One region of the Paenibacillus sp. MER TA 81-3 genome, then DNA from elsewhere that is predicted to be linked to it. Evidence: riboswitches for the same ligand, from Rfam matches in the RefSeq annotation. Region 1 holds a riboswitch; each other region holds the start of a gene.
What was found. Region 1 has a riboswitch for cyclic di-GMP ahead of M3650_RS10755 (CAP domain-containing protein). Riboswitches for the same ligand answer to the same signal wherever they lie in the genome.

Region 1 (10,911 bases):
ACCACGACGCAAACATCGAAAGACGAAGAAGGTAAACCGGATTTTGAAAACAAAGAGCTGAATATTGCCGTATTTGAAGGCGGCTTCGGCCGAGCTTATTGGGAAGAAGTGATCAGCCGCTTCGAACAAGAATATCAAGGGGTTAAAGTAAATATGACGTCCAACCCGAAAATTATGGATATCATTAAGCCGCAAATCGTTGCAGGCAATCCACCGGATTTTATTTATGCACCGATGACTGACAACACAGGCACTGTCCAGACGATGATTAAAGAGAAAGCATTGCTGGAATTGAACGACGTGTTCGACTCCACACTTGCAGGAGAGTCGGCGCCACTCAAGGATAAAATGGTAGACGGCATATTAAATTACGCGGCGCCGCACAGCGATGGCAAATCGTTCATTTATCATCCGACATTCGGCATCCTTAATTCCTTCCTGGAAGCAGCCGGCCTGAATTCATGGATACATGCTTGGTTAGGTGAGAAATCTACCGTTCTGTGGGCACTTATTTTTCCTATGGTGTGGCAGGCAATCGGTTACTATATGATCATTTATATCGCGGCTATCCAAGGGATTCCGAACGATATATATGAAGCGGCCGTTATCGACGGCGCCAGCGAGTGGAAGCAGTTTACCCATATGACGGTCCCGCTTATTTGGGGCATTTTGCGGATTACGATTATTTTCTTCTTTATTCAAGTGTTCAACCAGAGCTTTGTCTACATTCAAGTCATGACTGACGGCGGGCCGGACGGATCATCGGAGATCTTGATGACCTATATGTACAAGCAGGCGTTCCAGAACGGGAACTTCGGTTATGCAATGGCGGTCGGCGTGTTTATGTTATTCATTTCCCTGACGTTATCCTTCATCAGCGACAGGCTGATGGGGCGGGACGCAGTGGAATATTAGGAGGGGTGCTACGATGCGGAACAAGTTCTCATTCGGGAAATTTATGGGCAACCTTCCCGTCCGTATCCTATTGCTCTTGTACAGTTTAGCGGTGCTCTATCCATTGTTCTGGACGGTCACCACCTCGTTTAAGACGACAGAAGAATTTTATGAAAATCCGTGGTCGCTGCCTAGCAGCATTTCATTTGCGAACTATGTGAATGCGTTTGAGAAGGCGAGCATTGGCCATTACTTCATGAACTCCGTATTCGTGACGGTTATATCGGTCACACTGTGTGTGTTCGTATCCTTCATGGCTGCTTACGCTATTGCACGCTCTAAGTCGAGAGCGATGCACTGGCTGCGCAACGCCTATATGTCGGCATTATTTATTCCTTCTGCCTTTATGATTGTGCCGTTATTTCTGCTGCTCGGCAAAATCCACTTGCTGGACAGCTTGTGGGGATTGATTATCGTATACGCGTCTGTGAACATTCCGTACACGATATTTCTATTAATCGGATTTATGTCCAGCATTCCAAAAGAATATGAAGAAGCGGCCTCGATTGACGGTTGCTCGAACACGAAGATTTTGTTCCAAATTATCGGACCGATGGCCAAGTCATCCCTTATCACGGTTATCATTTTTAACTTTATGGCGGCCTGGAACGAATATATTATGGCGTTGTCGTTCATTACGACGGAGACGAAACGTACGCTACAGCTAGGCCTTGTCTATTTGATGGAAGTACAGCGGTTCTCCACCGATTGGGGGGCGCTCTTCGCAGGCCTCGTCATCGTCATGGTGCCGACAATCGCCGCTTACTCGCTCCTGCAGCGTCAAATGACGGCTGGCATCAGCATGGGCGGGTTAAAAGGCTAGGCGCAAAGGCGCGTTTTGAAGCATCAATCACATGGACCGATATGCGTCAGCGATGACGTGTGTCGGTTTTTTATTGCTCTGAACCTCATCACGTTTCTTTTCCCGAAGAAGGTATGTCTGTTTCATCCATTGCTCCACTCTCCCCATCATTCAGAAAATTAAAGATTGATCATTGCAGCGGACAACACTAGGATAGATGATAAGTTGAATTTCATCAGGGGGATGAACAGATATGACATCTTCATTGAAAGGAGCGCGCACGGGATTGGCCGCTGTGCAGTGGCTCTTTTTTATGTTTACGAACACGATCGTCATTCCTTTGACGATTGGCCATGCGTTCCAGCTTCCGCCGGAGGAGATTGCATATACGATGCAGCGAGCGTTTCTTTTGACGGGAGCGGCTTGCTTGCTGCAAGGCTGGTTGGGGCACCGCTTGGCGCTCATGGAAGGACAGGCTGGCTTATGGTGGGGCGTCATCATCAGTCTGTGCGCTTCGGCGCCATCGATGGGTCTATCCTTGCCGGAACTGGGCGGCTCACTTGCTGTCGGCGTCATGTTGTCCGGGGCTGCGGTCATTGTCCTGGGATTGCTCGGCTTCGGAAGCATACTGCAGCGTTGGTTCAATTCATTCGTCATGTTCGTCGTGCTTACGCTGTTAGGTGCCCAATTAGTGTTCATTTTTGCTAAAGGGATGCTCGGGCTGAATGACAGCGGGACCATTGACCCTGCCGTTGCAGGTTTGTCCATTGCGATTGTCGCGCTTACGTTATGGCTCAATATTCGGGGCCGAGGATTCGCACGCAATTTCTCGATTCTTATCGGCATTGTCGTAGGATGGGCCGCTTACGTCGTGCTCTTTCCTGCAGCGGAAACGGTGCCGGCTGCTTCCGGATTTGCATGGCGCCCCTTCGTCTGGGGGGAGCCCGATCTCCATCAGTTGAATGCAGGCATCATACTCATGTCCTTCATAACCGGGCTGCTCAGTCTGTCCAATACTGTGGCTACGCTGAAAGCGGCGGAAGAATTGTACGGCCGGCCGACGACCGTATGCCAATATAAGGGTTCTTTTACCGTAACGGGCTTTATGTATATTTTGAGCGGCATATTTAGCTTGGTCCCTTTTGCTACGTATGCGTCTTCTATCGGATTTCTCCAGTCGACGCGCATTACTGAACGACGCCCATTTATGATAGGAGCTTGTGCATTTGCACTGTTCGGTGTGTTTCCTCCAGTGGCGCAATGGTTTGCTTCTATGCCGCTGACGGTAGGCAATGCCGTGCTTTTTGTTGCCTACTTGAGCATGTTTGGCTCTGCGCTGCGCCATTTGGAAGGAATACGATTCAGTGCCCGTACCATTTATCGGGTGGCTCTGCCTATTTTTGTCGGGCTTGCTTGGATGACGATTCCGAATGAGGCATGGGTGCAAATCCCTGCGTTAGTGCGGCCGCTCGTATCGAACGGATTGCTGATGGGCATTTTGCTAACTTTACTATTGGAATGGCTCGTTCCCTGGGAACGATTGGATGTATGACTTGTTCTGTATTTATTGCTGAAATATCGCTACAGCGGTCAGAGCCTTGAGGAAATATATACGCCGGTGGGCAGATTGGAGTTATATGCTACTGCCCAGGTTCATGTCTATGCCTCGGATGGAATCCATGAGTATCCGCTCATTGATAGCAAAAGCTGACTTAGTGTAAACAACTGAGGTCAGCTTTTCGCTATGCAAACCTGAGTGCAAACGTTACAATGTAATAATAGACAATTTGAGGTGATAACAATGGCAGAATGGTACGAACGGAGCTTCGGTCGTGACTATTTACTTGTATATAAGCATCGGGATTTTCAAGGGGCAACCGAGGAAGTCCACCGCATGATGGATTGGCTTATGCTGCCGTCCTCTGCGACCGTATTGGATTTATGCTGCGGAATGGGCAGACACGCGCTTGCGCTCGCCGATGCCGGCTATCAGGTGACAGGCATAGACTTATCGGAGGTGCTGCTGCACGAGGCCGTGGAACATGATGCAGAAGGAAAGGTTACATTCATACGCGGTGATATGCGTGAACTTCCGGTGGATGGTCCTTATGATGCAGTGGTGAACTTATTTACTTCATTCGGATATTTTACAGATAACGATGACAATGCACGGGTATTTCAACAAATATTCCGCGTATTGAAGCCGCAGGGACGATATATTGTAGATTTCCTGAATCCGTCCTACGTTAAGCACCATTTGGTGCCGCAGTCGAAGCGTGAAGCCGAAGGAACCCTCATTCAGGAACGCCGCCGGATTGAAGCCGGATTCGTGAAGAAGGACATTACGTTAACCGATATGGTGACGAACGACGAGCGGCAATATGAAGAGCGCGTCCGTCTGTATGAGCTTCCGGATTTCGAAGCCATGATGAGGGAAGCAGGGCTTCAATTGGATGCCGTATACGGAGGCTATGACGGCACGCCTTACGCTGAACAGCAGGCGGCGCGGATGATTATGGTCGGGCATAGACCCTGACCGGCCGGTACATAAATAAACGGACGGAGGCCGAGAAATGACGGTGAAGTTGGATTACGCCGCCGAGCATATCATTCAAGTCAAAGTTCCGCTGCCGTTCTCCCTGCGATGGGTCAACGCTTATTTGCTGGAAGGGGAGGAAGGGTGGACGATCGTCGATCCGGGTTTGCGGACGGAGCAGGCGGAACGGACATGGGAAGAGGTATTTGCCCAGCTGCACATCAACAGCGACGATGTGGCGCAAATCGTTCTTACCCATTATCATCCCGATCATCTAGGCATAGCGGGCGAACTGCAGCGGCAATTCGGCGCGCCGGTATGGCTGTCGGAGACGGGGTGGCGTCATGCGCAGATGCTGTGGGATTCTTCCCAGACGATGGCGTCCGCCATGCAGCTGTTATTTGAAGAGCACGGCGCGCCTGATGAGGTCGTGCAGGCCATAGGCGAACATATGGACAGCTTCATTCCGCTTGTGTCTCCGCTTCCGCAAGTCAGCTTTATTCGAGACGATCAAAAAGTTGCCTTTGGCGGCCGTAGTTGGAACACGATTGAGACTCACGGCCACGCTCCCGGGCATATGAGCTTCTATGACAAAGCAAGCGGTATTCTGGTCGCCGGGGATCATGTGCTGCCGCAAATTTCTCCGAATGTAAGCTTTATGCCAGGAAGCGATCCAGAGCCGCTTTATTCTTACATGACGGGACTTAAGCGGCTGTTGCAACTGAAAGTCAATCTGGCGCTGCCGGGTCATCGCCATCCGTTCAGTCACTATTCCTCTCGCATCGAGGAACTGCTGCGCCATCACGAAGAGCGTCTCGCCGGGATCGCCGCTTCCTTGACAGAGCCCCGCACAGCCTATGAACTGTGCTGCACTTGGTTCGGCTCGTTGGAGCGATTGACGGTGCATCAGTTCCGGTTCGCTATGGGGGAGATGCTCGCTCATCTGCTGGAGTTGGAGCGTCGGGGGCTGGCGCAGAAGCTGCAACCGCTGCATACATGGCAATGGACAACAACATCCGACAGATAGCGTGTTGCATCCGAATCAGAATAGCGCCAATTGCGTAAACATAATAAGATCATACTTTAAGAGTTTGTTCAAAAAGTCCACTTGTGATCACGCACTTTAATGGGGAAAAGGAGTGCAATCCTTGCCATGAACACACGCGTCAAAATGAAAATATGGAACGTAGCTGCACTCACGTTGCTGCTTGTCGGTTTAATATTAATCTTTTATCCCAAGTGGGTGCAGTATGTGGAACAACAGCGAGAGTTGCATTTGCTGACCGAATGGGACGCTATTCCGAAGGAAAGCTCTTACGCGGATAACTTGGCACAGCCTCTACTCTCTAAAGCATCCCTCCCTACATCTGATGTACGAACTGCAGAATCGGATCCAGATCCTGAAGTGATGATAGACGGCATACCTTTATACGGCGCCATCTCGATTGAGAAAATCGATTTGCGGGAGCCGATGCTTGCGGGAGCCACAGCACAGTCGTTGAAGCATGGAAGTGGGGTCGTAGTGCCGAATCGCACGCCGGGCACAACGGGGAACTTCGTTCTAGCGAGTCACCGCAGCCAAACATTCGGACGGCACTTCAATCGGCTTGACGAACTCGAAGCCGGCGATGAAATTAAGATCGAAACGACGAACAACACTTATGTATACAAGGTGAATAAGAAGTTTATAGTCGAACCGGAAGACTTGTCCGTGCTTGATCAGAACAAGGATGACAAGCAATTGACGCTGATTACTTGCGAACCGATGGATAATCCGACACATCGGCTCATTATTAAGGCCCTTCTCGGTGCTGAAAAGTGACCCTTTTGATTACGCACTTAAAGTTGGGCGGAAAGCTGCAATGAAAGCCGCCACATCTTATTCATGCGGCGGCTGTGCGTGCTTGTCCGTAACATGCTTGTCCGGAGCGTGGCGTCAAAGATTTGGAGTATAAAAGTTTTGCGTGTAGAATACATTTGATTTGCCCCCGAAGGATATCCCGACGCCCAGTTGTTCATATTCCCCCATTATATTTTTGCGGTGCTTGCTAGAGTTCATCCAGTCCTCGTGGACAAAGATGGCACTTGTCTGGCCGGCTGCAATGTTTTCTCCAGCCACTTTGTAAGTGATGCCGTCCTTTTTGATCCGATCGAAAGGTGTTTTTCCGTCAGGGTCGTTATGGTTGAAAAAATTTCTGCTCTTCATATCTGTGCTATGTTTGCGTGCTGTATCCGCAATAACATCGTTCCACTCGTATGGTTCCTTGCCGTAGCGCACGCGGATAGCATTGGTCAGATCGAACACTTCCCGTTCAAAGCTTTCACGCAAGCGTTCACTAGGCGTACCGTAGTATCCTTTAAACGCTAATTCCGTTTCCGCAGCGATAAGCTGAATCGCCGTAACCGTGCCCTGCTGGTTCAAATCGTAAAATACGGTTGCATACAGGTCGCCAACTCGATGAATGCTCAGCTTGCCGCCGTTGTCTTTGTAATTATAATTGGTGTTCCCTTTTTTTATCTTGGTGAGTGCGGGGCCGAGTGCAGCTTCCACCTCTGATTTCGTCGAACCAAATTGAATGCCGCTCGCGGATGTCCAATCTTGGGCGTTCGTGTAGAGAGCTACTACTTTGCTGTTATTTACGCCGACTTGCAAGTACCGCTTATAATTGTGATTGTAGATAAACCATTCAAAGCCGTATTCGCTTACATCTTTGCGGGCTGGTTCTCCTAACACATCAATCAAAGCTTGTTCGCTCATGCCGATGGATACGCCTTGCACAATGAAATCAGTTTGGTTCTTCGAACTTGACTTCACAATCATCTGGGTATAATGGTCAGATGAGCCGCTTGATGCAGTCGCGGGATGTTCATTGGCTGCATGTGCTGATTGAGAGGAACAGAACAAGGCCGCAATCATAATGGTGACGAATAAGGGTACATACCACTTTCCTCGTTGTGTATAATGCTGTCGTCTGTATACCACAGCGTTATTAGTGCCTAATATTGAAACAACACGTTTCGACATAATACCATCTCCCATTCTTTTAGAGGTTGTTCAAAAAGTCCGCTGCTCATGTAGTCTCGCCTACACTGCGCTGCTCCTTACAAATTTTGCGGAGCAAAACTCGCTTCGGAAGCATACGCTTCGAGTTCCTGCAACCTTCTCGGTGCTGACAACCGGCCTTTTTGAACACGCACTTTTAAGATTTATGCTTGAATGAGATGAATAACGGTATGTTAGGGCGACGACAAAAAGCGCCGCCCTAACGGCGGCGCTCAAATAAGCGCGACGACAAATGTCGCAATTAGGGCAACCCGGCTGTCATCGCATGTATACACATGCATTAGACCCGTGGCTTTGCGTCCTCTGCTTTCGCTAGAGTTTGCCGTTATCCATTTCGAATATCAATGTAACTATTTACACTATATATGAATCAGAAAAGGTTGTACATACTATTTTGGGCAGTTACAAGCCGTGAGGCATCTTTCCTTGACGGCTATTTGGTTAGCTTTGCGCGAACAATTTTTTTCGTGCTAACCATGCGACGAGAGCTAACGTGCATAAGATGACACCGATGACAGGTGTAACAGGGGATTCTTCGCCTGTTTGAGGCAGCGTATCCATATTTTTTGGTTTGGATTTTGGCTGTTCATCCGTTATTGGCTTGGAGTCGGTATCGCCATCTATCTCGGTATCATTAGCGTCATCGTTATTTTCATCTTGTTCTCCTTCAGTGTTGTCTCCTGGATAATTGACATCGGAAGGTTCATCTCGTTCTGAATCCGGATTAGATGGCTCAGACGGTCTATCAGGCTCCGTCGTTGGATTCGTTGAAGATGAACCTCCTCCGGAATTGCCTGAACTATCTGACCCGCCTGACCGATCAGGATCGGGATCTGGGCCTGGTTCCGACGGTTTGCGAACGAGTCCCGCATCGATTGTCATGTTATGCTCACCTTGGGCGAGAGTGACGACATCAGTCCACCCGTCCATATAAGCGTCGGAATCAAGCGCTCTATCGTTGCCCGCGCCTTTCACAGTGAAGTTGTAACCGCCCGGTGCAATGAATCTAAGTTTATACACGCCTGCATCCAAGTTATCGAAGAGATAGTATCCAGGTTTGCCTGATTCGTACACTGCGCCGGTAACTGTGTCTTTATATACCGTTTCTGTCACCGTTGATCTTAACCATGTGCCGTTAGTATCGTACAGTTGTATGGTAATGCCGTTCATGCCAGTATCCTCGTCGTCCTGAATCCCATTGCGGTTCGTATCGAACCAGACGTAATTACCGATGGAACCTTTATTAGGTTCAACTGGATCTACCGGATCTACAGGGTCTACCGGGTCGCGAACCAGTCCCGCATCGATTGTCATGTTATGCTCACCTTGTGCAAGAGCTATGACATCTGTCCAACCGTTGGCATCAGCATTGGAATCGCGTACCCGATCTTTGCCTTCGCCTTTCAAAGTGAAGGTATAACTGTCCGGTGCAATGAATTTGACCTTATAATCGCCTGCATCCAAATTGTCGAAGAGATAATATCCTGGTCTGTATACATAGTCTGTCACAGTCGGATCATACACAGAACCCGTTACTGTAGGATCATACACCGAATTCGTGACTGTACTGTAGTATACGGAGCGGGTCACTGTGGAAGTGAGCTTCTTGTTGCCTTCATTGTTGTACAACTCCACGGTAACACCGTTGATGCCAGTATCCCCATCGTCCTGAATTCCATTGCCGTTCGTATCAAACCAGACATATTTTCCGATTGCTCCCTTTTTCGGTTCAGGGTTAGGCGGGAGTTTTCTCTTTACTAATCCGGCATCGATGTCATGGCGTTTATCGCCTCTATTGAGCTCAATGATGTCCGTCGTGCCTTCTGGCTTGGCGTCGGAATCAAGGTTCCTGTCATCGCCTGCACCTTGTTTAGTGAACCCCGTATACTCTTCTGGAAGATGGAATTTAACGAAATATTTACCTTTATCTAGTCCTGTAAACAGATAGTAGCCTGGGTTCCCTTTATGATCGTCACCTGTCAACGTGGCTTCCAGAAGTTCCTTACTGACGGCGTCATATAATTCTACTTTGACGCCGTTGACGCCTAAATGGGAATCATTCGTCTGAATTCCGGTGCCGTCTTTGTCAAACCAAACATAATTGCCGATCTCAGCCTTCGGACTATTCTTGATTTTAATTCCTACCTTGAGCGGTTCGGCTGGCAACAGGTCGGTATTTGTGTCGGTCCGTGAAGCCGTAAAGCCGAAAGAATTCCATGCGATCTCCTCATCTCCGACCGGTGCCCCAACAGGCGACCGCATCGTCCATTCCAGCACTTTCGTTTCCCCAGGTTTTAAAGCAGTTTGCTGCGCAAACACGAATTTCAGAGCTTTTACCGTCGTCAGATCTTGCGGCGGTTCGGTGCTCCACGAGCCCGTCGTCATGGATACATTGTTACTTGTACTGTAGTAGACGTCCACATTCTCGTACTTAATCGCCTCTGTTAAAATAGGGCTCCACTTGCTGTCACGCGGTGATCTGTCAATTACGCCGATATCGCCTTTACGCGGAAGAACATCAACGATCGTTACCTTTTTTACGTCAACAGTACCGGAGTTTTTTACTTCCAGCTTGTAGTTGATTTTGCCACCGGATGAGACGGTTCCTATAGCCGGATATTTGGACCATTGTCCGTTGTCCAGATCGCCTTGCACATACTTCACCGCTTCAAGATTGGTAGCCGAATTAACGTTGATTGTTACATTGCTATAGACGTACCATTTGCCATCTTTGAACTTTTGGTTGTCAAAGTTTTTAGGGAAGCTGTTCACATAAGTTTGCGTTGCCGATGTAACTTCCACTTCATTATCGATCGCGCCTGTCGTTACGCCTGTGCTCACATTGGCGTCGAATGTAATGATGAGCGTCTTGTTCGGCTCCAGAGTAAAGGTGTCTGGACCCCACGTCCAAATGAGCTTGCTTCCTTGGCTGTTGAGATCTTCTCGTTTGAAATCTGGAGTTGGCACAGCGCTTTTTTCCATATCCAACTTCCAAGAACTTTCTACATACTCCAGCTCTCGCGGCAGCAAGTCAGATACGATCGGATCTTTAAAAGGTACGCCGTTCGGGCTTTTATTCGTCACTTTGAGTGTATACGTGACTTTGTCGCCTGGCTTGAATGAGGAGCCATTAGCATATTTCTCCACTTGAATGAACGGACGTTCGGCAACGGCGAGAGCCTTGATTGCATCCCAATGCTCTTTCCGTTCCGTACCATATCCGTATTCCAACTTGGCATAGTTAATGATCTGCTTCCATTGCTTGTTGTGGAAACGAGCCTCTTCATCGGATGGCAGACCATTTTCCTCGTCTAAATATCCATATTTGTTGTCGGGAAATTTTTGATTTAAGAGCGGGAAACTTCCATATTTGTACCCGTCTTGTTCCACGTCCTTGTAAGACGTGAACGTATAACGCAATTGCAGTGCATTTTGTTGCTGGAAATGAAGCGGAACATTGCCGAATACGAGCCGAATACCTTTAATTTCCTCAGGCTTTACCGAAGGGAGATCTTTGGCGTCTACTCTATACTCAGAAAGGAAGGATAGGGCGCT
Region 2 (10,911 bases), on a different contig from region 1:
CTCCGTGCCATCCGCTACTTCCTGAATCGTAACGGCAATATGCTCGGTCGCCTTGCTCGTATGCTCCGCATTGGCGGAGAGCTCTTCAGCGGACACTGCCACCTGCTGCGCCGTGGCGTTAATATCCACAATAAAGCTGCGTAATTGCCCCACCATCGTGTTGACCGCCTGTGACAACATCCCCACCTCATCCTTGGTACGGACGGATATCGGTTCAACGGTCAATTCGCCAATCGACACCTGCTCCGCTACAACAGCCACTTTAGCAATAGGTCTTGTAATACTGCGGGATAGGATGATTGCGATGAACATGACCAAGATAGTGACGAAGAGCATGATGACCGTAACATTGGTCTTCATCGAAGATACAGCCGAGGTAATGGACGTTTCCGGTATATGCAAATAAAGGCCGTACCCAGTAGCCTGAATCGGGGAGTAGGCTACCACGTAGGATTCACCGTTATCTGTATAATGGTAAGAAGATGCCTCATTCTCCTGCTTCAGCAAAATGCCGCCTAAATCCGAAGCAAGCTCAAGTTCGCTCACTTTTTTTCCGAGCCATTTCTTGTTCGGATGCAGCTGAATCTGCCCCAAATTGTCGACTATGATCGGATAGACCGCTCCGTTATCGATGTACAGATCCTGCAGAAAGCGATCGGCGAACGCCTCGAAGTTAATAAGACCGGTCAGCACTCCGATGACGTTCTCTTGCTTCCCTTTGACCGGCGATGCGACGATAATGGAGCGCTTGCCTGTCGTCTTCGCCAATATAACGTCGGTATAGCTTGATTTGCCTTTCAATCCGTTCTGGAAAAATGGACGCTCAGACAAGTCGATGCCGACACTGTCTGGGAACGTATCCGCAATTACGATGCCGTCTGAACCTATATACGTATTGCCGTCAAACACATTCGCACTCTTCGTAAATTGTTGGATAAACTCAGCCTTCGCCGCTTGGTCAGTTGAACGAATGTCTGTAGTGAGGGACAAAATGTCCATTTGCGACATGCGCTCCGTTAACCATTGATTCATAATAAGCGACGTACTTGTAACTAATTTCACGTATGATTCTGTTTGTTTGTCTACCAACTGCTTCGAACTGAACTGATATAAATACAGGGATGTAAGCAGCAGCGGAATTAATGCGACGATGAGAAACCACGCCGCCAGCTTATTTCCCAGCTTCCCGGTAAACCGTGATAACAACCCGTTTCTAGCCATCGCTTTGTTGAGAAACGGTTCCAACTTTCCCATCGGTTTCATCTCCATTTCCTACCTCTAGCGCCGTCATTGCGTTGCGACGGCAGCAGACTGCCGGTACCTGCCCGGCAGTCTTCCGTCTCACACATCCATTTAATTAATAGCCTAGCGCCGCTCCTTCGCCCCGCGGATCGGCACCGCCGAATTTGACGTTGGTGTCCGGATTAATCAGGATGACACCTGATTGGCCAACCGTATCCGTGTATTCGGCAATCGGCTGCACCGGATGGCCGCGCTTCACGAGTTCATCCCGTACCGCCTGCGGAACGCGTCCTTCCATCTTCAGATCGTTCGACGAGGATCCCCAGTTGCGTCCATGCAGCCATCTCGGCGCTTCGATCGCATCCTGCACTGTAAATCCGAAGTCGACAATTCGCGTAATAAGCGCCGTCTGTGTCTGCGGTTGCCCTTCGCCGCCCTGCGTGCCGTACAGCACATATGGCTTATTTCCTTTTAAGAGCATCGCCGGATTCAACGTATGGAACGTGCGCTTTTTCGGTTCCAGCTTGTTAATATGGTTCGGGTCCAAGGAGAAGAAGCTGCCCCGATTTTGCAAAATAACGCCGGTGTCCTTAGCGACGACGCCTGCACCGTAGTCAAAGTAATGGCTCTGAATCAAAGATACGGCGTTGCCGTCCTTATCCACGAAGCCAAGCCATACCGTATCCCCTTTTGGATCGAGCGGCTTGACGGATTCTGCCGCTTTCTTCATATCAATGCGGGCAGCCATGTCTTGGCCATGCTGCTTAGACAACAGCTGGTCAAGCGGAATATCAACGAAATCAGGGTCAGTCAGCCACTTGTCTCGATCGGCAAATGCCTGCTTGGTAGCCTCCACGATAACATGGTAATAATCGGCCGTGCCTTCCCCCATACTCTTCACATCAAAGTTGTTCAAAATGTTGAGGATAGACAATGACGCCATGCCCTGCGAGTTCGGCGGAACGTTGTACGCTGTATATCCGCGGTAATCGACAGAAATCGGCTTCACCCAATCCGCTTTGTGCTCGGCAAAATCCTTCTTCGTCAGCACTCCGCCATTTTCCTGAATGTCCTTGACGATTTTATCGGCGATTTCACCTTTATAGAAGGCGTCTGCCCCTTTGTTCGCAATTGTCTGCAATGTCTTGGCCAAGTCCTTCTGCACCATGACTTCACCTGGTTTATAAGCTTCCCCGTTCGGCTTCAGGAAGGTGTCACGGAAGCTTTCGAAGCGCTGCAGGTTTTTCAATTCCTTGTCGCTTGTATCTAGATTCAGCTTCGTCCAGTACTCCTGATTCGGCGTTACCGGGTAGCCATTTTCCGCATATCCAATGGCCCGTTCCAGCACTTTGTCCCATGGCAAATGGCGGTCCATCGATTTTTTAGCATATTCATAAGCTTCTCCCCAGCCAGATACCGCCCCCGGCACAGTGTTGGCCGCAAGATATCCGCGCGATGGGATTTTGTCATACCCTTTATTTTTATAAAAATCGATGGTGACGTTCTCTCCCGATCGCCCGCTCGCGTTCAGCGCCTTGACTTCTTTCGTCTTGGCGTTGTAGATCAGCCAGAAGCTGTCTCCGCCAATGCTCGTATAGTGCGGGTAGACGACGGCGAGCGTGGATGCGGCCGCAATGGCGGCTTCCACGGCGTTGCCCCCATCCTCAAGCGCTTGCAGAGCCGCCGCGGATGCCAAATAGTGAGGCGTAGTTACCATTCCGTTCTGAGCCATCGTCGTCGGACGGTTGGCTGCACCGGCTGCTGAGAAGGAAGTCACAAAAAGCAGACAAGACATTAGCAACATAGACCACTTTTTAAAAGTAAACCGCATGATTACGTCATTCTCCTTCCATCGTGTGCATATTGTAGAATCAAGAAAATAAAAAAAGGCGCCCCCATTGTCACCTTCTTCATCATAAGAATCAGGATGGCAGGCAACAGGCTGGCATCGTCTGCCGGAAGGAAGACATTAGCCCCTGTAGCTTTGCGGCACATTCTCTCGAACGGTGTGCCTTTTTCTGTTATTACATGCTTATTTTTTCATATATTCATATACATAATTGAAAATTATCTTCTTCTTCGAAACCTATCACTCAGAAGCGGCCGCTCCTTCACTATCATTTATCGGTTATTGCAGTGAAATTATGTATATTGCATGCCTCACATTTCCAAGATTGTCATATATCACGAGTTGTGATCAGTAACGAAATGTTCCGTTCGTGCAGTGGCATCAGACGACAGTGATTCGCTTCAACCGCTCCTTTGCTTCATTCTCCCCTTCCATCAGGAGGAAGCGGCTCCTTTTATGCGGTCGGCTCACTCTCCTCATTGGCTTACGTCATGCCGTTCGCGCAAGATATGACCGTCTGTCTTTTCCGTAACATATCCCTCCTGTGTCATGTCATTTGTGTATGATATTACGTGTACCTTTTCCTCGACGTTATCACTCCTGATTATATGGGAGAGTGCACATAAGGGCAGGGTAAGGACAGGGCTCATAAGCCTTCTCACCGAGTACCGCTTCACAGTACTGCCTCAAGCCTTTTGCAAGAGCCCCAAAGTCCAATTGAGCACAATAAATCAATATGTCCAAGTCGTGCACAACAACACTAATTCCTTGCAATACACTCAGTCGTGCACAACATATCTGCAATACGTCGAATCACGTGCATTTCACGAGTGCAACGGAACCATAGGGGTTCAGACTCGCTCCAGCTGCCACAACGAGCGCTTCGGGACCGCGCGCGTTGCCAAGCTTTGGGCAGTGTAGCAGCCGAGCGCTGCTTATCGGTGACCAAGCGTATTGAAGCAGCACTGCCATTGGAAAACATCCAATGGAAATTCACATGTTAAGCGGAAATGGTGCAATCCACTGGAAAACCTCCAATGAAATCAGTCCTAGTCCGGTGAAGCAGCCGAATATTAGGTCATTTGACTGTACAGTATCCAATGGAAGTTTCCTTTCTCCACACAACCTCATCAATCTATTGGACGAAATCCAACAGACAGAAGCACAGCAGCTCAAAACGCACAAAAGCAAGAAGCATTAATCTACATATGAGCATCGATGTTATCCCTCCTGATTGTATGGGAGGGTGCACATACGGACAGGGCATATAAGCCTATCACCGAGTGCCGCACATACAGTGGATCCAGTACAGTTGCAGGCCATTTTCTGGACCTGGTCGCTGGAAACTCAGCAGATACAATAGAAGCCGCAGAACATCACAGTCATGATTAAAAAGGAAGAAAAGCTGTCATCTGAATGAAGGGGAAAGTGAGACGATACAAAAAAGAGGCCTTGCGGGCCCCTTACTCCATTTTATGTATTCATTCTGCGGTCAAATGTCGCGAGCATATCTGTGGCAATGCGATGGACAAGCTTCACGTCGTCCGGTTCCCTGCCCTTAAGCAGCTTCACATGCAGCTCAAGTGTACCGGCGATACCGAGACGTTCGGCGTCTACGTTGGCTGTATCGAACGCGAAGAAATCCTCAATACTTACGTCAAGCGCCCGAATCATCCGCTCTAGTGAATTCAACGAAATATTAATGCTGCCGCGCTCGGCACCTCCGATGTACGAAGCCTTCATTTCACATTTGTCTCCGAGCTCCGCTTGGGTATATCCTTTGAACTTGCGCAGCTGTCGAATCCGATCTCCTAAAAATATTTTCAAGTCCGCCATTCCGTTCACCTCATCCTAAGCATATAAGAAAGCTATCGCGATCAAAATACCATTATGAATGCCATTATTGTTTTTATTATATATAAATGTTATTATGTCAATATAGAAGTAATATATGTCTTCGAGGTATTCATACCCTCGATGGTATCCTTCCTGGCTGTATGGGAGAGTACACATAAGGTCGCGACACGGAAGCCTTATCACCGAGCGCTGAACTTGGCCCTCCCGCGACTGGACTCTCACCGGCAAGAAGATGCGTGCTTCTGGGCACGCCAATCCAAAAAAAAGAGGCTTTGCAGGCCCCTTCAATTATGTATTCATTCTGCGGTCAAACGTCTCTAACATATCTTTGGCAATGCGATGGACAAGCTTCACGTCGTCTGGCTCCCTGCCCTTAAGCAGCTTCACATGCAGCTCAAGTGTGCCGGCGATACCGAGGCGTTCGGCGTTTACGTTGGCTGTATCGAACTGGAAGAATTCCTCAATGTTTACGTCAAGCGCCCGAATTATCCGCTCTAGCGAATCCAGTGAAATATTAATGCTGCCGCGCTCGGCACCTCCGATGTATGATGCTTTCATTCCGCATTTGTCCCCGAGATCCGCTTGGGTATATCCTTTCAGCTTGCGCAGCTGTCGAATCCGATCTCCTAAAAATATTTTCAAGTCCGCCATTCCGTTCACCTCATCCTTAGCATATAAGAAAGCTATGGCGATCAAAACACCATTATGAATGCTATTGTTGTTTTTAGTATATATAAATGTTATTATGACGTTATAGAAGTAATATATGTCTTCGAGGTGATCGTGTGATACCTAGAATCCACAACGTTCAGGACGTCGTGTTGTGTAATGAACGGGATGAACACCTATGGTACCAATTTAAGGCGATGTACATGCTTGGGAATGAACAAATCGTTGTGCTTCATAAAGGGGACTTCAACTACGGATTCGAAATTATGGACCAAGACAAGAGCAGTTATCTTCAACAGCTGTCATATCATCGAATCAGCATATTAAAAAAGAAGTATCCCACCGTGTTTCACGACCTCCAAGAATCGACCATCACACACACGGCTCCGCTAAGGCTGATTGCCTTTACGTACAACGAATTCAAGACAAAGAGCAATTATCGCATATGCATTTCATTCGCATCGGACGAGCACCCGCTCGATGCGTACTCCTTTTTCCTGCAAACGGGTGCGGATTATGTGCATTTCCTGAAAGAACCTAAGCCTCCAGATGAACAAAATGACGACTAACCGACGCACCAAGATATAGACCCGCCCTTTCCTAAGGTGTGCGGTCTATTTCATTTGTTCTGCTATGCTGTGCATCAATTATACAACCGCAAGAGAAGAAAAATAGATTTATCGTCTTGTCTCACCCACATGGCTCATACAATGATCTTGTACACCTGCGCCTTCATTTATTTCAAAGGAGGGATATTCATGTCTTGTACACAGCCTGACAAACAAAAAGTCGAATTAAGCGCCGTACCGGTACCATCAGATATTTCAGGAGCGCGAGGAAGTGGCAGAAGACGGTTGTTTATTAGCGATAATCCCGAATCGATTAATGACAGCGTGCCGTTCGTCAACCATATGGCCACGGTATGGCATGATACGGTAAAGGATAGCAACAGCGTATCGTACCGCGTGTTTCTGTGGCATTATAATCGGTTGGACATTCCCGTGCGGGCGGCGGTCACGGTCAGCAATGATGGCGTTGCAGATAGTACTAATATGATTCAAATTTCCAAAGTAAGTGTACAGGAAGTGTTGCATACAGAAAATTTTCTTGCAGCAGGATTGTGCATGGCCAAAGCCCTCATAGGCGGGACATGGAATATTCGCCCTCCCGTGGACAAGTCAGTTCAAGGCGGAGACATTGGCATCGTATACGAAATGCAAATGAATCCCAATACATTAAGCGGTGCTGTTGTGGAGTTTACAGTGAAACAGAAGAAGAAAAGGAAGAGAGCGTTGCAGTTTATGGTACGTTCGGTATTGGCCAACCATGATTGTGCAGAGCTCAGAACGCACCGGGAGCCGCCTGTAACGCCGAATTCTCCCCACCCGCGAGGCTCTTGGGATTTTGCGGACATTCGGGGCAACTCGATTTCCTTTGATGTAAGGCAAGGGGAGCAGAGCGTGAGCATCATGGGCAAAGGGAATGACTTTCTGTACAAAGCAGCCTTAAGCTATGACCCGGAACACGCCTTTGATAATAAAGGACAATATGGCTCCAAATATAAAGTATCGGTCCGTCTTATCAACCGCACGTATAAAGCGAAGCAAGTGGCTGTTTATCTTAATCCGCGCGGCGGAGCATTTGCAGGGGCCGTCAAAATAAAGGGCGTCACGTACGGGGTGCCGATCGTCAAAGCGCCGAATGAAGCTTGTGAACTCATGAATGTAACGGTAAGGGCTCATAGTGTACTCAATATCCCACTAGAGATTGCCATTGCCGGCGCGGCCTCCTCTCCAATCGCTATCTTGTGCAGAACCTTGAACTAGGAGGCAGTGCAGGGCTAGCGGCAGGTGGTGGTAGGTTATAGGTTATAGGAGTGGCGATAGCAGGCGCTGGGGCAGCGGTCCTTGCGACTGAATCCAATCAAGGAATCCAGCAGTTTTTATGGCTCTTAACGAGTACTTACTATTAGCATGCTGTCTCTGCTCATTTGTACAGTAATGCCTTTGCACATTTAACTTACTATGCTCACATCCATTGGATTTCGTACAGTAGATTGTTGAAGATGAGCGCCGAGAGGGTGCTTCCATTGGAAATGGTACAGTCAAATGGCCTCAAGTACGGCTCTATCACTGAAATAGGGGGATTTGATTGGAGATTTTCCAGTAGAATGAACCATTGCCACTTGAAATGGGAACTTCTATTGGATCTTTTCCAATGAACGAGCCGATTCTCAGCGCATGCCATGCTACGCCCGGCTATCCGTTCATAGTGCGCGCAGGCCTTCCATAGCGCACAATGCGGCTCAAGCGGCGCGGCTAGCGCAGGTTGCCAATGCCGCAATAGCGCACGGCGGCCTTGCGCACAGCGCGTGCCAATAAGACGCGCTACACAACGGTGATAGACCACATCCCATAGCGGAATGCGGTCTATCTGGTTCAGAGCGGGCGCAGCGAACGCGCTGCCCGCATGCTACCCGCCTTTGACCGTAGCCAAAGGCTTGCATCTCGCCACTACGCCGGCAAGTCCGGCCCCAACGACGCTCTCTATAATTTGCTCCACATCCTTGTAGGCTTGCGGCGATTCGTCGATAATCGATTCCAGCGTGCGCTGGTTCACGACCACCTCGTCCTCCGTGCCAACCCGCAGCGAAGCCGCGAACTCGTCGACCGTCACCAGCTGCTTCGTGGCGCTGCGAGACCGGACGCGCCCCGCCCCATGACAGATGGAATAATAGTTCGCCGCCCCTGCCTCACGGCCAACCATGAGATAGGACGCGCTGCCCATCGAGCCCGGGATGAGCGCCGGATGTCCAGTTGCCGCATACGGCTTCGGATTGTCCGGGTGCTGCGGCGGCAACGCGCGGGTCGCCCCCTTGCGGTGTACGAACATGCGGCGTCCGTCATGGCTTTCTTCCCACGCATAGTTGTGCATTAAATCGTACAGCGTGCTCATCTCCACCTTCGTGCCGAACACGTCGCGGAACGCCTCGCGGATGCCATAAGCCATCAGATGCCGATTCACCACGGCATAGTTGAGCGCTGAATACATCAGATGAACATAGCGCTCTGCCACGGGTTCGGCAAGCGGCGCGAACACGAGCTTCGGATCGGCCGTGCCGCTGCCGATCGAGCGCATCCACTGCGCCATTTCTTTGCTGCAGAGTTGACTGACGGCGCCACCCCAAGCGCGGGAGCCGGAATGGATCATGACGATGACTTGGCCATCGAACAATCCCCAAGCTTCCGCGACCTCCCGGTTCGACTCGTCGATTTCCACGGCTTGGATTTCTGCAAAGTGGTTGCCGCTGCCAAGAGTTCCGAGCTGACGGTGGGAGCGGTGCCACGCCGCTGCCGGCATCGCGTCCAGCACGTCCTCGTCGAACGCGAACTTGCTGTGCTCCACATGAGTTAAGGACGTCGCCTTCTTCGGCGTATAGGCATCTGGCACATATTTCTTCGGCAAGCCATGGAGCCCTTTCACCAACACATGCTCCAAGCGGATGTCAGAGAAATGACCACGCGCATGGGAATCGATGGGGATCATCTTTTCTATCGCCTTCACGAGCTTGCGCCGCAGCTTCACATCCTGCAATGCGTCGCGGTGCAAATTCGTGAGATGGACCCGCATGCCGCAACCGATATCGCTCCCGACGATGGAGGGAGATACGTAACCGTTGCTCGCGTTCCAGACCGCCGTTGTGCCGATGCACGTTCCGACACCGACATGAACGTCCGGGGTATAGCTCATATAGACCCGGTTCGGAATTTGCAAATTGTTGTTGGCCATTCCAAATACTTTGGCCCCCAAATCATGGTAGAGGGCATTATTGGCATAGACGTGCAGCGTCCCGGCAGGCAGCTCCATTGTGCGATAATAGCACTCCTGCTCCTGCTCCTGCCCATTATATAAAGAATCATTTGTATACATATATTTTAAAGTTCCTTTCCAGTTTCCGTTCTGCTCTGTTCCAAAAATCACAAAAAAAGACCGCAGACTCTCGTCCTGCGGCCATCCGAACATACAAAAAAGCCACAGACTTCATCGTCCATGGCCAAGCAACCGATATTAGCCTCCCCCGAGGGGGATCGCTCGATTATCTTGTTCTCACTCCGTAGAGGCCGACGAGAGACCGTTCACTATCATTATGCAGTTGCACTGTCACATATTGATTCCATGTCATCTTCATCAACCTCCTTTTTCCAAAATGTATACTCATCATAAAATGGTAAACCCGTAAATGTCAACCCTTATTTTAGCAGAAAAGAAAAGATGCGGCGCTAGGAGTAAGAAGAACTCGCTTCTCCTCGCCGGCTTCTGGCCACCTCTGCTGAGCTTGTCTTCCTGCGCTTCGCCCCGATGAACAAGCTTGCGAATGGCGAGTGCTGCAGCCATCTGGCGATAAAAAGCGATGCCCCTGCAACCACTACAAACGTCAATACAGTAGCGATCAGGTGAAAGCCTTCCAGCGATAGCTGGCGGGTAAATCGGGACACCAGCGCCAGCACGAGCGCATGCACCAAATATCCGCCGAACGAATACGTTCCGGCCATCCGCAAGAACAGCTGCATCAATCCGCCTCGCTTCTGGATATGCAGCGCAATCGCGTAAATGAGCAGCATCTGCACTACGATGAGCACGAAGACAGTCGGCTTCAAATACGTCGAGATATTCAAGTTAATTGGCGTGATCCCTGCGGACAGCAGATCATAACCGATGAAGATGTAGCACGCGATAAAAATAAATAAGTTCCAGGAAGCAGCCTGCTGCACCCACTGCCGCCACCGCTGCAGATGAAGCGCGCACACAATGCCAAGCGCAATGTAGAAAAAGTAAAATATGACGATCATCGTCCGGTGCCCGGCAAGCACTTGTCCAATTCCGCCGACCGATTCCGCCCACCCCGCGGCCTTATAGTATGACCAATACATGAGACCTGCATAAGCCGCTCCGAGCACGAGCAGTATCCCCGTCACATGGCGTACGGATATGACTCCGAACCAAGTGAATAGCCGCTTCCGCACAGCCTGCACGAACCGTGCCAGCCACGGGTAGAGGAGGTACAGCTGAAAGATCATCGGGATGAACCATAATTGATATCCGTAAGTCGGCGTGAGAAACTGCTGGCTCAGCAGCACCCAGCCTTCCTTCGTCAGCAGTTGCCCTTGCAGCGTGAATACGCCGTATATCAAGGTCCACAGCGCGAAAGGCACGAGCACGGACTGCGCGCGCCGCTTGATGAACCGACCGTAATCAAGAGAAGCATCGTAATTATAGAACAAGATGACGGTCGA
Region 3 (10,911 bases), on a different contig from region 1:
GTCTTATAAATCCGTTCCCCTTGCACGAATGGGCTATCGATGAACTTCTCCTGGGTCAGCTCCTCCTGATTCAAATAGCCGCGCGCAACGCCCTCGCCGCCGACCCACAGCTCGCCTACCGCCCCTATTGGCTGCAGCTTGCCGTACTCATTCACGACATAGGCAGTCGAGTTCGTAATCGGTGTACCGATGGGTATCGTCCCATCCACCTCGTGCTTTAGCTCGAAAGAGGTGGAAAAGGTCGTATTCTCGGTCGGACCGTAAATATTGGATATCGCGATTGGCGCACACTCTTTCGCCGCGCGGTAGAAATGCTTCGGCGACATCAGTTCTCCACCGACTAGCAGTTGGCGGAGCGGAGCGAATATGCGCGGGTTGCGGTCCACCAATTGAATGAACAGCGCCGTCGTCAGGAACATAATCGTCACGTCGTGACGGATAATGGCTTGTTCCAACTGCTCTGCATCCAATATCGTCGTTTTATCAACCAACACCAGTCCCAATCCGTTCAAGAGCGAGCCCCAGATTTCAAAGGTCGATGCATCGAACACCAGCGATCCCGTCTGCAAAATGCGATCGTCTTGGCCGAACTTCACATAGTTCGTATGTTTGACCAGCCGGATGACATTACGGTGCGTTACCATCACACCTTTCGGCCGGCCCGTCGAGCCTGATGTGTAAATGATATAGATAAGATCCTCCGGCTGATTGACAGGGGACAGATTATCCTCCAGTTCAGTGGCAAGATCCGGGTCGTCGATGATGACGCGTTCGATTGCACCGGGTAAATAATCGGCCGCTAACCGGCTCGTCAGTACCAATCGAGTGCCGCTGTCCTCCAATACGTATTGAATGCGGTCCTGCGGGTGATCGGGATCTAGAGGGACATAAGTTCCTCCTGCTTTTAAAATCGCTAGTATCCCTATGACCATTTCCGCGGTTCGCTCTGCCATAATACCGACGGTTTGCTCGCGGGTCACCCCCTGCTTCCGCAGACGGCGGGCTAATTGATTCGCCTTTTTGTTCAATTCCCGGTATGTGAGCTCCCGCTCGTCTTCCACAACAGCAACTCGGTCTGGAGCTTGAAGCACCTGCTGTTCGAACAGTGCCTGTACCGTGAAAGTCTTCGGATATTCCACTTGAGTCCGGTTCATATCATGAATCAACTGTCGCTTATCTTGTTCCGTCAGCATTTCCAACTCGCCGATTGTTTTCTGCGGATGCCGTGCCGCCTCTTGAAGGAGCTGCAGGAAGTAGACCGCCAACCGTTCTATCGTCGTTTGCTGGAAGTGATTTTGTTCATAATAAATCGTAAATATCGGTGATGTCACACCATCTGCGCCAGCATATTGAAATCTGCCGTGCAGCCCGCTTACGTCTTGGTCCTTCGGAAGCTCGGGACAGATTCCGGCGCCGCACCAGCAATAAGTCGCAACGCCACTGTCCTCTAATGCTGCTGAGCAAGTCACGCTCACTGTGTCAGCGCAGGACGACAGACTGTCATGAATGCTCACGATGCCAGCTATCGTTACGTCGCTCTGGCTAACTATGGTATGAGCGCCTTTGCCGTTCTCCGATCCCACAACATGAAGGGCCACTTGTTCCGAGTTGTAAAACCGAGAAAGCAGTGCAGCCCAAGCCCCGCAAATAACGGATTCCAGCTTGACGGAATGCTCGCTCGAACGCTCGGTCAAGAGGCGTACCGTATCCGCCGGCAGCTCAAAAGAATGTGCGTCGTGTCCGACCAACTTTTCCACTGTCAATTGAATTGAAGCCAATCTATGTCCACTCCTTTATCTCGTTCAACGATAAATCATAAATCGATGAGTCAATTGTTCCACTGTTATGTATTCTACTTGCTCGGCGAACTCTGCATGCTGTGCACAAACCGCCATACTATAGCCTGCTTCAACCCCGGAGTATTGTTTTACATAGTAATCGTCAACACTCCATACAGGATCGCTATGCGGTACAGCAGCGGTTTCTGTCACGATTTCGAGCAAGCTCGGAAGCATGCCGAACCCCGTTCCGATCGCCTTGAGACAGCTCTCTTTCGCCGTCCAAATGGTGAAGAACCGTTCCTGGCGCGCGCGATCACCGTCTGTACATGTGAGCATATCCCACTCGCGCGGCGCGCATATAAGACGAGCCACATCCATATCCCACTCTCTCATTCGTTCGATATCAATTCCGATTGGCGCGTTATCAACCGCAGCCACGACGATATTTCCTGAATGGGAGACGTTGAAATAAACGGGATTCCCTTTAAGATAGGGCTTGCCGTATTCATTGGTGCGAAAAAAAAGCTCATCGTTTCGCTGTCCCAATTTTCGACAAAGCAGACTGCGGACCAGAATATCCGCGACGACCAAGCGCTGCCGCTCCTTATGCTTACGGAGCCTGTCCAGTCTTTTGTATTTTTCAGGAGTAATATGCGGGATTAGTCTGTCAATCAGCCGGTTCATCTTATCGTGAGGAGAACCACCCTCCAATTTCAACATGACAATATTCATAATCCGATTCATCCTCTAAACGCAAAAAAAAGACTATTGTCCCCAATAGCCTCGTCACCAAATAAATGTTGATGTACCGCAACATAGAATGGCAACCCGGCCGCCATAATCCGCTTGCTGGATGTTAGGCCCGAGGCTTTGCGTCCTTACCTTTCGATAAGTTTGCCTTTATCAAGTTATATATTTCGGTTTTCATACGTATTTGTTTACACATCCACCCACTGGAAATGAATACCTTTGTTCATGAAGACCTATACTAAAATAAAATCTCAAGTGAGTGAGTATGATGAAAAAACTATCTATCTCCAACAATCATGGCTGGGACGAGCCAACACTAGAACAACTGGCTTCCAGCTTAGACGATGTTCAACTCGCCAATCGAGTGCGGGCCATCCAACTCATCATGTCCGGTGCTTTCGCCAAAGACGTAGCCGTGCAGTTGGGCATCCATCGCCAATCCGTATCCGTTTATGTCAAACTGTTCAACGAAGGTGGCATGGAGCATTTACTTGCCCGCAGCCTCGCTCCAGGCAAACCAAGGTTGCTGTCCCAGGAGCAGGAACGAGAATTGATTCGTCGTATCGTCTCCACTCCTTCGCCTTTTGCTCAAGGGGCTTCTCATTGGAGCATGCGCGATATTCATGCCTTGCTGCAGTCAGAATTTCATCTTGAAATGTCACGCACTGGCATTCGCGACATGCTGCGTCGATTAGGTCTAAAGTATACAAAACATGGTTATAAACTTGAGAAACAGATAGAACATCCAACTCAAGACCCATATAATACATCGGAACGTTAAGATGAAAACTTAAACGCCTACCTTCATTTTACTTTCGATTTTTCGACAATGCAAATCAACTTATGTCAAAAAATGATGAATTTTCGGTTATTTTAAGTTTTTTTGTGCGATACAATGCGCTTTGGAGCAGAACAATTATCCAGTTCCATGTTGTTTTCATGAGCGATAGCGATAATGTGATAAAAATGTGAACACTAACGTTTCCGCCCTTTTCCAGAACAGAAACAAGACCGCCTCTCTGAAGCAGACGGTCTTATTTTCCTATCCTACCATTTACCTATTCCATTTGGTGCTGCTGCACCCTAGACCTGAACACTACGTTCCACGGTATACAGTCTACGGAATGCGGGTCTACGGTCTACGGAATGCAGTCTACGGTCTATAATGCGGGCCTACAGACTACGCTTGAAACGCTGTAATCCTTCAGGTATTACGTTCATAGTAGGATCCTTTCTTTTAGCACTTAGCTCCACTCTCCCCTTAGTTCAGAAACTACATTAAGTTGATACATGGCGATACCAGCGCTTGTGCTTGATTATAGCAGCACCTTTTCATTTTCCGAAAAGTAAAAACTTGAGAGCTACAACATAAGATGAATATTTCAGAAAAAGATTTTCAACATAAAGAACGCCGAAGGAGTAACGAGCGGAACCGTGAAAAAGTCACAACTAAAACCGTCAAACAGTCACAAGAGGAACTGTGCTAGAAATACTGCCAGGACGCTCAATCATCGACAACCGGAACGGTGCTAGTAATACTGCCAAGACGCTCAATCATCGACAACTGGGACGGTACTAGAAATACTGCCAAGACGCTCAATCATCGACAACTGGGACAGTGCTAGAAATACTGCCAGAACTCTCAAACAGCCGCAGTTGAAACGGAATAAACTAATGAGGTGTAACACGTTTCGCAATAACGACTCGTTCAAGGTGCGACGCAATCAAATATGTCATGCTGCTATTTGTATGCCTGAAACTAAGGGCTCCTCAAATCGGGTGCAAGAAGCAGCTGAGGAAGGGGAAAGCACAGCCACGCATAAGTACAATAGTTGCTCCCAAGCGGACGTATGTTGGAGAGATGTATTGAATCGAAAGCAAAATTCATCCAGGTATGCCTGAAGATATTTGGCGCCTATCCCGTGAAATGTGTCGTTCATCCAGCGCCACGCCAGTTTGAAGGATTGATATAAAGGACTGTTGCGGCGAACCTGGAAATTGTGTCGGATGATGGATGTCTCGGTAGCAGTCTTAGCAACATGCAGATCAGCGAAGTGTTCGCAGTCAGAGCGGAGCAGCAACTTGTTCGAGTGGTGAGTTGGCTCCACTAGCTTCATCTTGAGTTCGCCCGTTTGTCCGTCTGGCATGACGGATTCAGCAACGATCAGAGGGCATTCCCGAGGGTTAAGTTGTCTAGAAGGATGATGGCCATAGAAGGCCACAAAGCCATGAACTATCCCTGCCAGCGGCCGAACGGTATCACCACGGCTAATCGCGGCTCGGATCTTATGCAGCATCAACCAAGCGGTCTTGTATGTAACCTCGATAATCGAGCTGAGCCGAACGGCGTTGATGCCGATATCGGAACGAGAGACAAGCCAGAATGTAGTAAGCCACTTCTGCAAGGACGTGCGGCTGCCTTCCATGACCGTGCCAGCGATGAGCGATGTCTGATGGCGGCAAGCGCGGCACTCGTACAGTGGAAGCCGGCGTGTCCGGATGACGTAGGCATGGGCGTGCTGACAGCGTGGGCAGACAAAACCATGTGGCCACTTCAAATTATATAGGAAAGAGACGCAAGAAGATTCGTTATGAAACTGACGCTGCAACTCTTCCAATGTATCGACAGATTGCAATGCCTCCATAAAGTCATCCTCCTCGTCCCGTAATGATTTGGCCTAACTTAAAAATATATGTTCCTATACTCATTATACAGAACAAATGTTCGTTTATCAAGTTTATTTTCTAATATTATGAAATATTCTCGTTTTCAGGGGAACGTTATGCTGTTCTGAATAAAGGGGAGAGTGATGCAAAGGAGTGAACGAGAACCCCTTCTCAAGGAAGAGGAAATTAACACACTAGGATGCAGGCGAAATATATCTCCTGATGGAAGGAAAGAGTGACGCAAAGGAGAAAACGAGAACCCCTTCTCAAGGAAGAGGAAATTAACACACTAGGATGCAGGCGAAATATATCTCCTGATGGAAGGAAAGAGTGATGCAAAGGAGTGAACGAGAACCCATTCTCAAGGAAAGGGAAATTAACACACTAGGATGCAGGCGAAATATATCTCCTGATGGAAGGAAAGAGTGATGCAAAGGAGTAAACGAGAACCCCTTCTCAAGGAAGGGGAAATTAACACACTAGGATGCAGGCGAAATATATCTCCTGATGGAAGGAAAGAGTGATGCAAAGGAGCGAATGATGTCACATTCTCTACTAATGATTCAAATGAGATTGCTGTAGTGGTTGTTATATGTGTTATATGTGTTATATGGGTTATATGGGTTATATGCAAACAAGGGACCGGATATAATTATCCCATCCCTTGTTAACATTTTTGCGAATTGTTGCCACGGACCAGCCTACGGCGCAATCCCATACCGGCGCTGGAACAATTCCATCGTCTCCCGCACCTGATCTGGCTCTGGCAGCCACAGCTTGGCTGCGGCTTCGGTCAATCCTTGCGCCGTCTGCCGAGTGCGAATGACGCGCTTCACCGCCTCCGTGAACACCTCGGCCGCCCCGGAACCGAGTCCGGCCGATTCCTCCAAGCTGGCCGTGCTCTCCTCTGTAACGACGGGGTGATCCAGTCGTTCCGCTCCGGCGGCCGCTCGCTCATAAAACGCGCGCACCAGTTGCGTGCTCTCCCGTCCTGAGCCTGCGGCGATAACGAACGCCTGCACGATATACGCGTGCGCTTGCCTCCTCTGGGCAATGCCGCAGAACTTGCGGCCGCCAATGCTGAGATCGAAGTCGCCCGGGCAGTAGGCACCTTCGACTTCGCCCTTGTCCACCCGACAGCCGGTCTCGCGGAGCGCAAGCTGAATCAGGTGGTACATCCGCTCGAAGTCGCTGTGAAAATGCTTGTCTCCCCGCTCATGCTTCGGCAGGATGAGCGAAATGTTGACGACGCCTAGGTCGAGCGGCACAGCCGCGCCGCCGGTATTGCGCACGCCGGTCGAGTACCCAAGCGAATGTAGCCAGCGCTGCGCTTCCCCGGCTCCGGGCAGGCGGCTGTCGCGCTGCCCCATGACGAAGGCACGGGGATGGCGCCATAGATGACACAACGGCGCACCGCCCATGCCCACATGCCTACATAACAGCTCATCAAGCGCGAACGGATAGAGCGCATCCTCTTCCGCAAGATCATTCGTCCGATCCAGCAGCAGCAAATTATCCAGCCCGTCGATGACATCGCCATCTTGTTCTATGTTTTCTATGCCGTTATCCGTCAATCGGTTCATTTCATCCATCATGTTGAGCCTCCAGGGCAGGAGCGGTTTTTTTACTCCGTTGCTTTTGTTGCTGTTTCTTTTGTTGCTGTTTCTTTCGTAGCATTTGTTACTTTCGTTGCTTTTGTTTCTTTCGTAGCATTTGTTACTTTTGTTACTTTTTTTACTTTTGTTACTTTTGTTACTTTTGTTACTTTTGTTACTTTTGTTACTTTCGTTGCTTTCGTTGCTTTTGTTGCTTTTGTTACTTTCGTTGCTTTTGTTTCTTTTGTTTCTTTGTTGCTAACGTTCCGTACTTTTAAATTTTCCACTCTCGCAAGTTGAGTTGTCTTACGCCTTCCACCACGTACGGATCGTTCTCCGCAATCTGCCGAGCTTCCTCCATCGAGTCGGCGATGTATACGACCATACCGCCCGAACCGTCACCGAATGGACCTTTGGCAAATAGCTTGCCCTGCTCCTTCAGCTTGTCCAAGTAATCCAAATGCTGTTGGCGAAACGTCTGATTTTTGGATGCATCTTTCATTTCCAGTATTGCTGCAAAGTATGCCATGGTAAGATCGTATCTCCTTTTTCAATAAAGTAGGTATCCGATTCTTCCTTTAGAGTACACCACATCGCCTTGTCTGAAAAGCCGAGGTTGCTGCCGACTCGGCGCAGTTCATTCGTTCCTATCGTTTTGGCAATAGTTGAACGTATTCGTCCGATAATTTCATCAGTGACATTATATAATCATAGTCCTTGCGATATGAACTCTGAACTTGTACAGGTTGGAGCGTCTTTAAAGAAATGGCCGTTCCATCGTCAAAGCCTTCACCTGGAACAAATAATACATCGTTATTGAAAAAGGAGCCTGTGGGCAGATAATATCGCATCCCAATAACGTTGTTATCCGTGTTCAACAAATCGCGTCCAAACGCAGTGAACTGTTGCTCCTTCAGCGATATTCCCATCAGATTGGCTACAGTCGGCAATATATCAATCTGTCCGCCTATTCGTTCAACGACCTTGCCTTCGCCTTGGCCCGGAACGTGAATGAAGAGAGGGATGTTAAAGCGACTGACCAGATTATCGTAAGGAATGCCCAGCCGAGACGTAATTTCCTTCCCATCCGTCTCTTTCGGGTTGACTCCGGAGTGATCTCCATAGACAACAAGCATCGTATTATCCCAGAGCCCTTTTTCTTTCAATTGTTCAATGAATTGGCCAAGCGCGTAATCGGTATAGTTGATAGCTTCCAAATAATTGCCCAGCTGCGTTCCTTTCATATCTGCTGGGACGTTCAATCTCCGGCGATCTTCCGGAATGACAAACGGGGCATGGCTGGACGTCGTAACGAACTGGGCATAGAATGGCTTGCCGTTGCTGGACGTCTCGACCAGCTTCTCGATGCCGACTCGGTACATCTCTTCATCCGAAGCGCCGAAGTCATTAAAAAAGTCATTGTTATAAAAAGGCTTATCATAGTAATGATCAAAAGCAAGTCCCGGGTACAATAAATCACGGCTCCAAAACTGAACATCATTGATATGAAAGGTTGCCGATTGATATTCATGTTCATGCAGGAGACGCGGCAGACTCGGCAGCTGTCTGTTTCCAAAACCCGTTGACATGGCAACCTTCCCCGTCGGGTAGATGGAAGTGTTGGACAAGAACTCCGCATCCGACGTATTGCCTTGGCCGATTTGCTGATAAAAGAACGGGAAATAATAGCTTTCTTTGGCAAGGCTGTTCAGTACAGGTGTAATTTCCTGCTGCTCCAATTTTAAATGAATGGGGAAGTTCTGAAATGCTTCCATTTGCACAATAATTAAGTTCATGTTTTTGGCTGAACCGAAATAGGCAGGCTTTGCTGCTTGTGAGCTATCTTCCTGATAAGGGTAGGTCGATTGCAGCGACTTCACTTGTGCTATCGTCAGCTGCATATTTCCATTGGCAATCAAATCATTCTCTCTTTTATTTTTAATAGCGGTAGCCACCTGAAAATTCAAAAATCCGAGATTCTCAGCCTTCACAAGTTCATTATCAATGGCTTCTCCATTATGAATGAAAAGCATTGAGAAACCGATGCATAGCACCAAAATGAAGGCAGTAGCAACCTTCCATCTGTATCCGATGACCCGCGAGGAGCCAAATGCTATACCCGAAGTCTGAATATGAAAGTCCCGACGGCGGCCGGAGAAGCGAATCCCCCCGATGATCGCGGCAATCACAAAATCTCCAAAAAACAGAAAATGTGAGGGTTTGATCAGTGGACGAATGCTGGATTGGATCTGAGGTACCTGCCCCAATTCTCCAAACGCCGTATACGTCGGCACCGAGTTAAAATGAATCTGATACAAAGTAGCTGCAAAAAGAATGAGCGAAAAAACAACATTAAACGCCCAAAATACGGTGCTCTTTGCTTTACGAGGCAACGCGATCTCCAGCAAGCTCATAATCACGAGCAGGGACACCGTATCCTTCAGCAATCCGATTGCCGTGATTTCTCCAAAATAGAAAAAGCGGAGAATAGATAATTTCACTAGTAGCAGCAATGACGTAACCACCACCGTTGGCAGCAGGAAGCGCCTTGATTCCAACTTGATTTCATACATTTTATTCACTTGCCGTACTTCCTTTACAATAGTATTACATTCTGTTCACCATCTTATCATGACGTAGGCCATTTACTCTACGGATTTCCCAGAAGGTACCGCTTCATGATAGATTTGCTTCACGCTCTCCAACGCTTTCATGTGGCCGACAATATTACTGGTGAACGTAATTAGCGCACAGATGACAATGACCCCTGTGAGAATGCTGCGAGCTTTGCCCCGCAGGCTGTGAACAAACCACGCGCTCAGCAGGAAAAAGGCAAACAGATAATGACCGGCGTACAAATACATATCATATTCAAACGCGCCCAGCCCAAAGCCAATGACAATGTGCAGCAGCAGAGCAACCAAGGGGAATACAGCTAGCGAGCGAACCTCTTTGGAAGCATATCCTCTCACTAGAGCCAGCAGTGTCAACCCGATGATAACCGCCCCTATTAGGTGACCGTACAGCGGAAAAGGATCGGACATGTTAGTGACAAAAGCCATAATGGAGTCACTAATCATAACAAGATTGGGTGTGACAATGGGGCTCTCAATCATGGTGTATATTACTTTCCAATGATGCTGCAGTGAAAACGGAGCGACGTAGCTAAAACCACCAGCTTGTATATTTTGCTGCCATGTCGTAATCCAAGAGTTACCGGGAAAAACAAAGAATTGCAGCATCGTAAAGAGAGCGACAAGCAATAAAGATACGATGGCTATCCTTATCCATTTGGACAATAACTGTTTGCCCTTGCCCAGCGTGCTGAAGAATAAAGCTCCTGCTGTTGTGACTACATTGGTGACCGTAATGCCAAAATTAAGAAATAACAGCAATGCTGCGGGCAGCGTATCCAGCCTATCATTCAGCCTGCAATATTGGCAGTACAATACTGTGAGCAGAATGACAAATACGGCATAGGGATAGGAATCCGGAATCAGAGCTGTAAATATACTATAGGAGCTGGCTCCATAGAATGCTGCCGTTCCCAAAGCTAATACATTGCCACAGTTATTTTTGCGCAAATAATAATACATAATGACAACACCGAGCGCATTAACCATACTTTGAATACCGAGAAAGAGAGCGTTGCCAAAGGTTAGCCCGGCAAGCTGCTTCAGCGGTGTTGACAAGTAATTAAGCAGCGGGTGGATCACAGAAGACTGCGGCGCATAATATAGAGAAGGGTCGAAATTGAACAAATTGAGCGTAAAAGGCGCTCCGTAAAAAGGACTGAGCTGATTTAAAACCGCTTTATTCTGTTCCATATACGTCAAAAAAGGAATATTCATAGCTATATAAAATATGAAAAAAAACAAAAGCAGCAGCAGTGCTTTCCGGTTATCTCGCTTTACGGAAAACACGGATCTCCAAAATCCCATGATCAATTTCCTCCATTTAATTCAGATGGCCTGGTCTCCATCACCACACGAGCAGCAGCAAACCAGAAAAAATAAAAGCAATGCCTGCCATCTTATATATTCCGATCGTTTCTTTGAATAATGCTTTTGCCAGATACATCGTCCAAATATAGGTCAACGCGTTAGCTGGGAGGACAA

Region 2: linked by a shared signal. The riboswitch ahead of ggt (gamma-glutamyltransferase) and the one ahead of M3650_RS10755 (CAP domain-containing protein) in region 1 are both predicted to bind cyclic di-GMP.
Region 3: linked by a shared signal. The riboswitch ahead of M3650_RS23460 (4'-phosphopantetheinyl transferase family protein) and the one ahead of M3650_RS10755 (CAP domain-containing protein) in region 1 are both predicted to bind cyclic di-GMP.

Annotation. Positions count from the first base shown of each region.
Region 1 covers NZ_JAMAWB010000006.1:253,621-264,531, forward strand. The annotation lists gene M3650_RS10725 (extracellular solute-binding protein) at 1-915, shown strand, start outside; gene M3650_RS10730 (carbohydrate ABC transporter permease) at 929-1,777, shown strand; gene M3650_RS10735 (uracil/xanthine transporter) at 2,010-3,308, shown strand; gene M3650_RS10740 (class I SAM-dependent methyltransferase) at 3,558-4,292, shown strand; gene M3650_RS10745 (MBL fold metallo-hydrolase) at 4,330-5,319, shown strand; gene M3650_RS10750 (class D sortase) at 5,446-6,114, shown strand; gene M3650_RS10755 (CAP domain-containing protein) at 6,229-7,317, opposite strand; cyclic di-GMP riboswitch class I at 7,599-7,690, opposite strand; gene M3650_RS10760 (SdrD B-like domain-containing protein) at 7,798-10,911, opposite strand, start outside.
Region 2 covers NZ_JAMAWB010000038.1:21,373-32,283, reverse strand. The annotation lists gene M3650_RS30700 (methyl-accepting chemotaxis protein) at 1-1,254, opposite strand, end outside; gene ggt (gamma-glutamyltransferase) at 1,358-3,073, opposite strand; cyclic di-GMP riboswitch class I at 3,173-3,265, opposite strand; gene M3650_RS30690 (hypothetical protein) at 3,905-4,063, opposite strand; gene M3650_RS30685 (helix-turn-helix domain-containing protein) at 4,565-4,927, opposite strand; gene M3650_RS30680 (helix-turn-helix domain-containing protein) at 5,237-5,644, opposite strand; gene M3650_RS30675 (arylsulfatase regulator) at 5,734-6,186, shown strand; gene M3650_RS30670 (hypothetical protein) at 6,376-7,443, shown strand; gene M3650_RS30665 (hypothetical protein) at 7,858-7,998, shown strand; gene M3650_RS30660 (RtcB family protein) at 8,090-9,547, opposite strand; gene M3650_RS30655 (acyltransferase) at 9,898-10,911, opposite strand, start outside.
Region 3 covers NZ_JAMAWB010000019.1:98,676-109,586, forward strand. The annotation lists gene M3650_RS23455 (non-ribosomal peptide synthetase) at 1-1,778, opposite strand, end outside; gene M3650_RS23460 (4'-phosphopantetheinyl transferase family protein) at 1,803-2,513, opposite strand; cyclic di-GMP riboswitch class I at 2,601-2,690, opposite strand; gene M3650_RS23465 (helix-turn-helix domain-containing protein) at 2,800-3,312, shown strand; gene M3650_RS23470 (transposase) at 4,265-5,176, opposite strand; gene M3650_RS23475 (lipoate--protein ligase family protein) at 5,900-6,781, opposite strand; gene M3650_RS23480 (hypothetical protein) at 6,823-7,080, opposite strand; gene M3650_RS23485 (YciI family protein) at 7,068-7,322, opposite strand; gene M3650_RS23490 (LTA synthase family protein) at 7,441-9,366, opposite strand; gene M3650_RS23495 (DUF6080 domain-containing protein) at 9,439-10,734, opposite strand; gene M3650_RS23500 (EamA family transporter) at 10,775-10,911, opposite strand, start outside.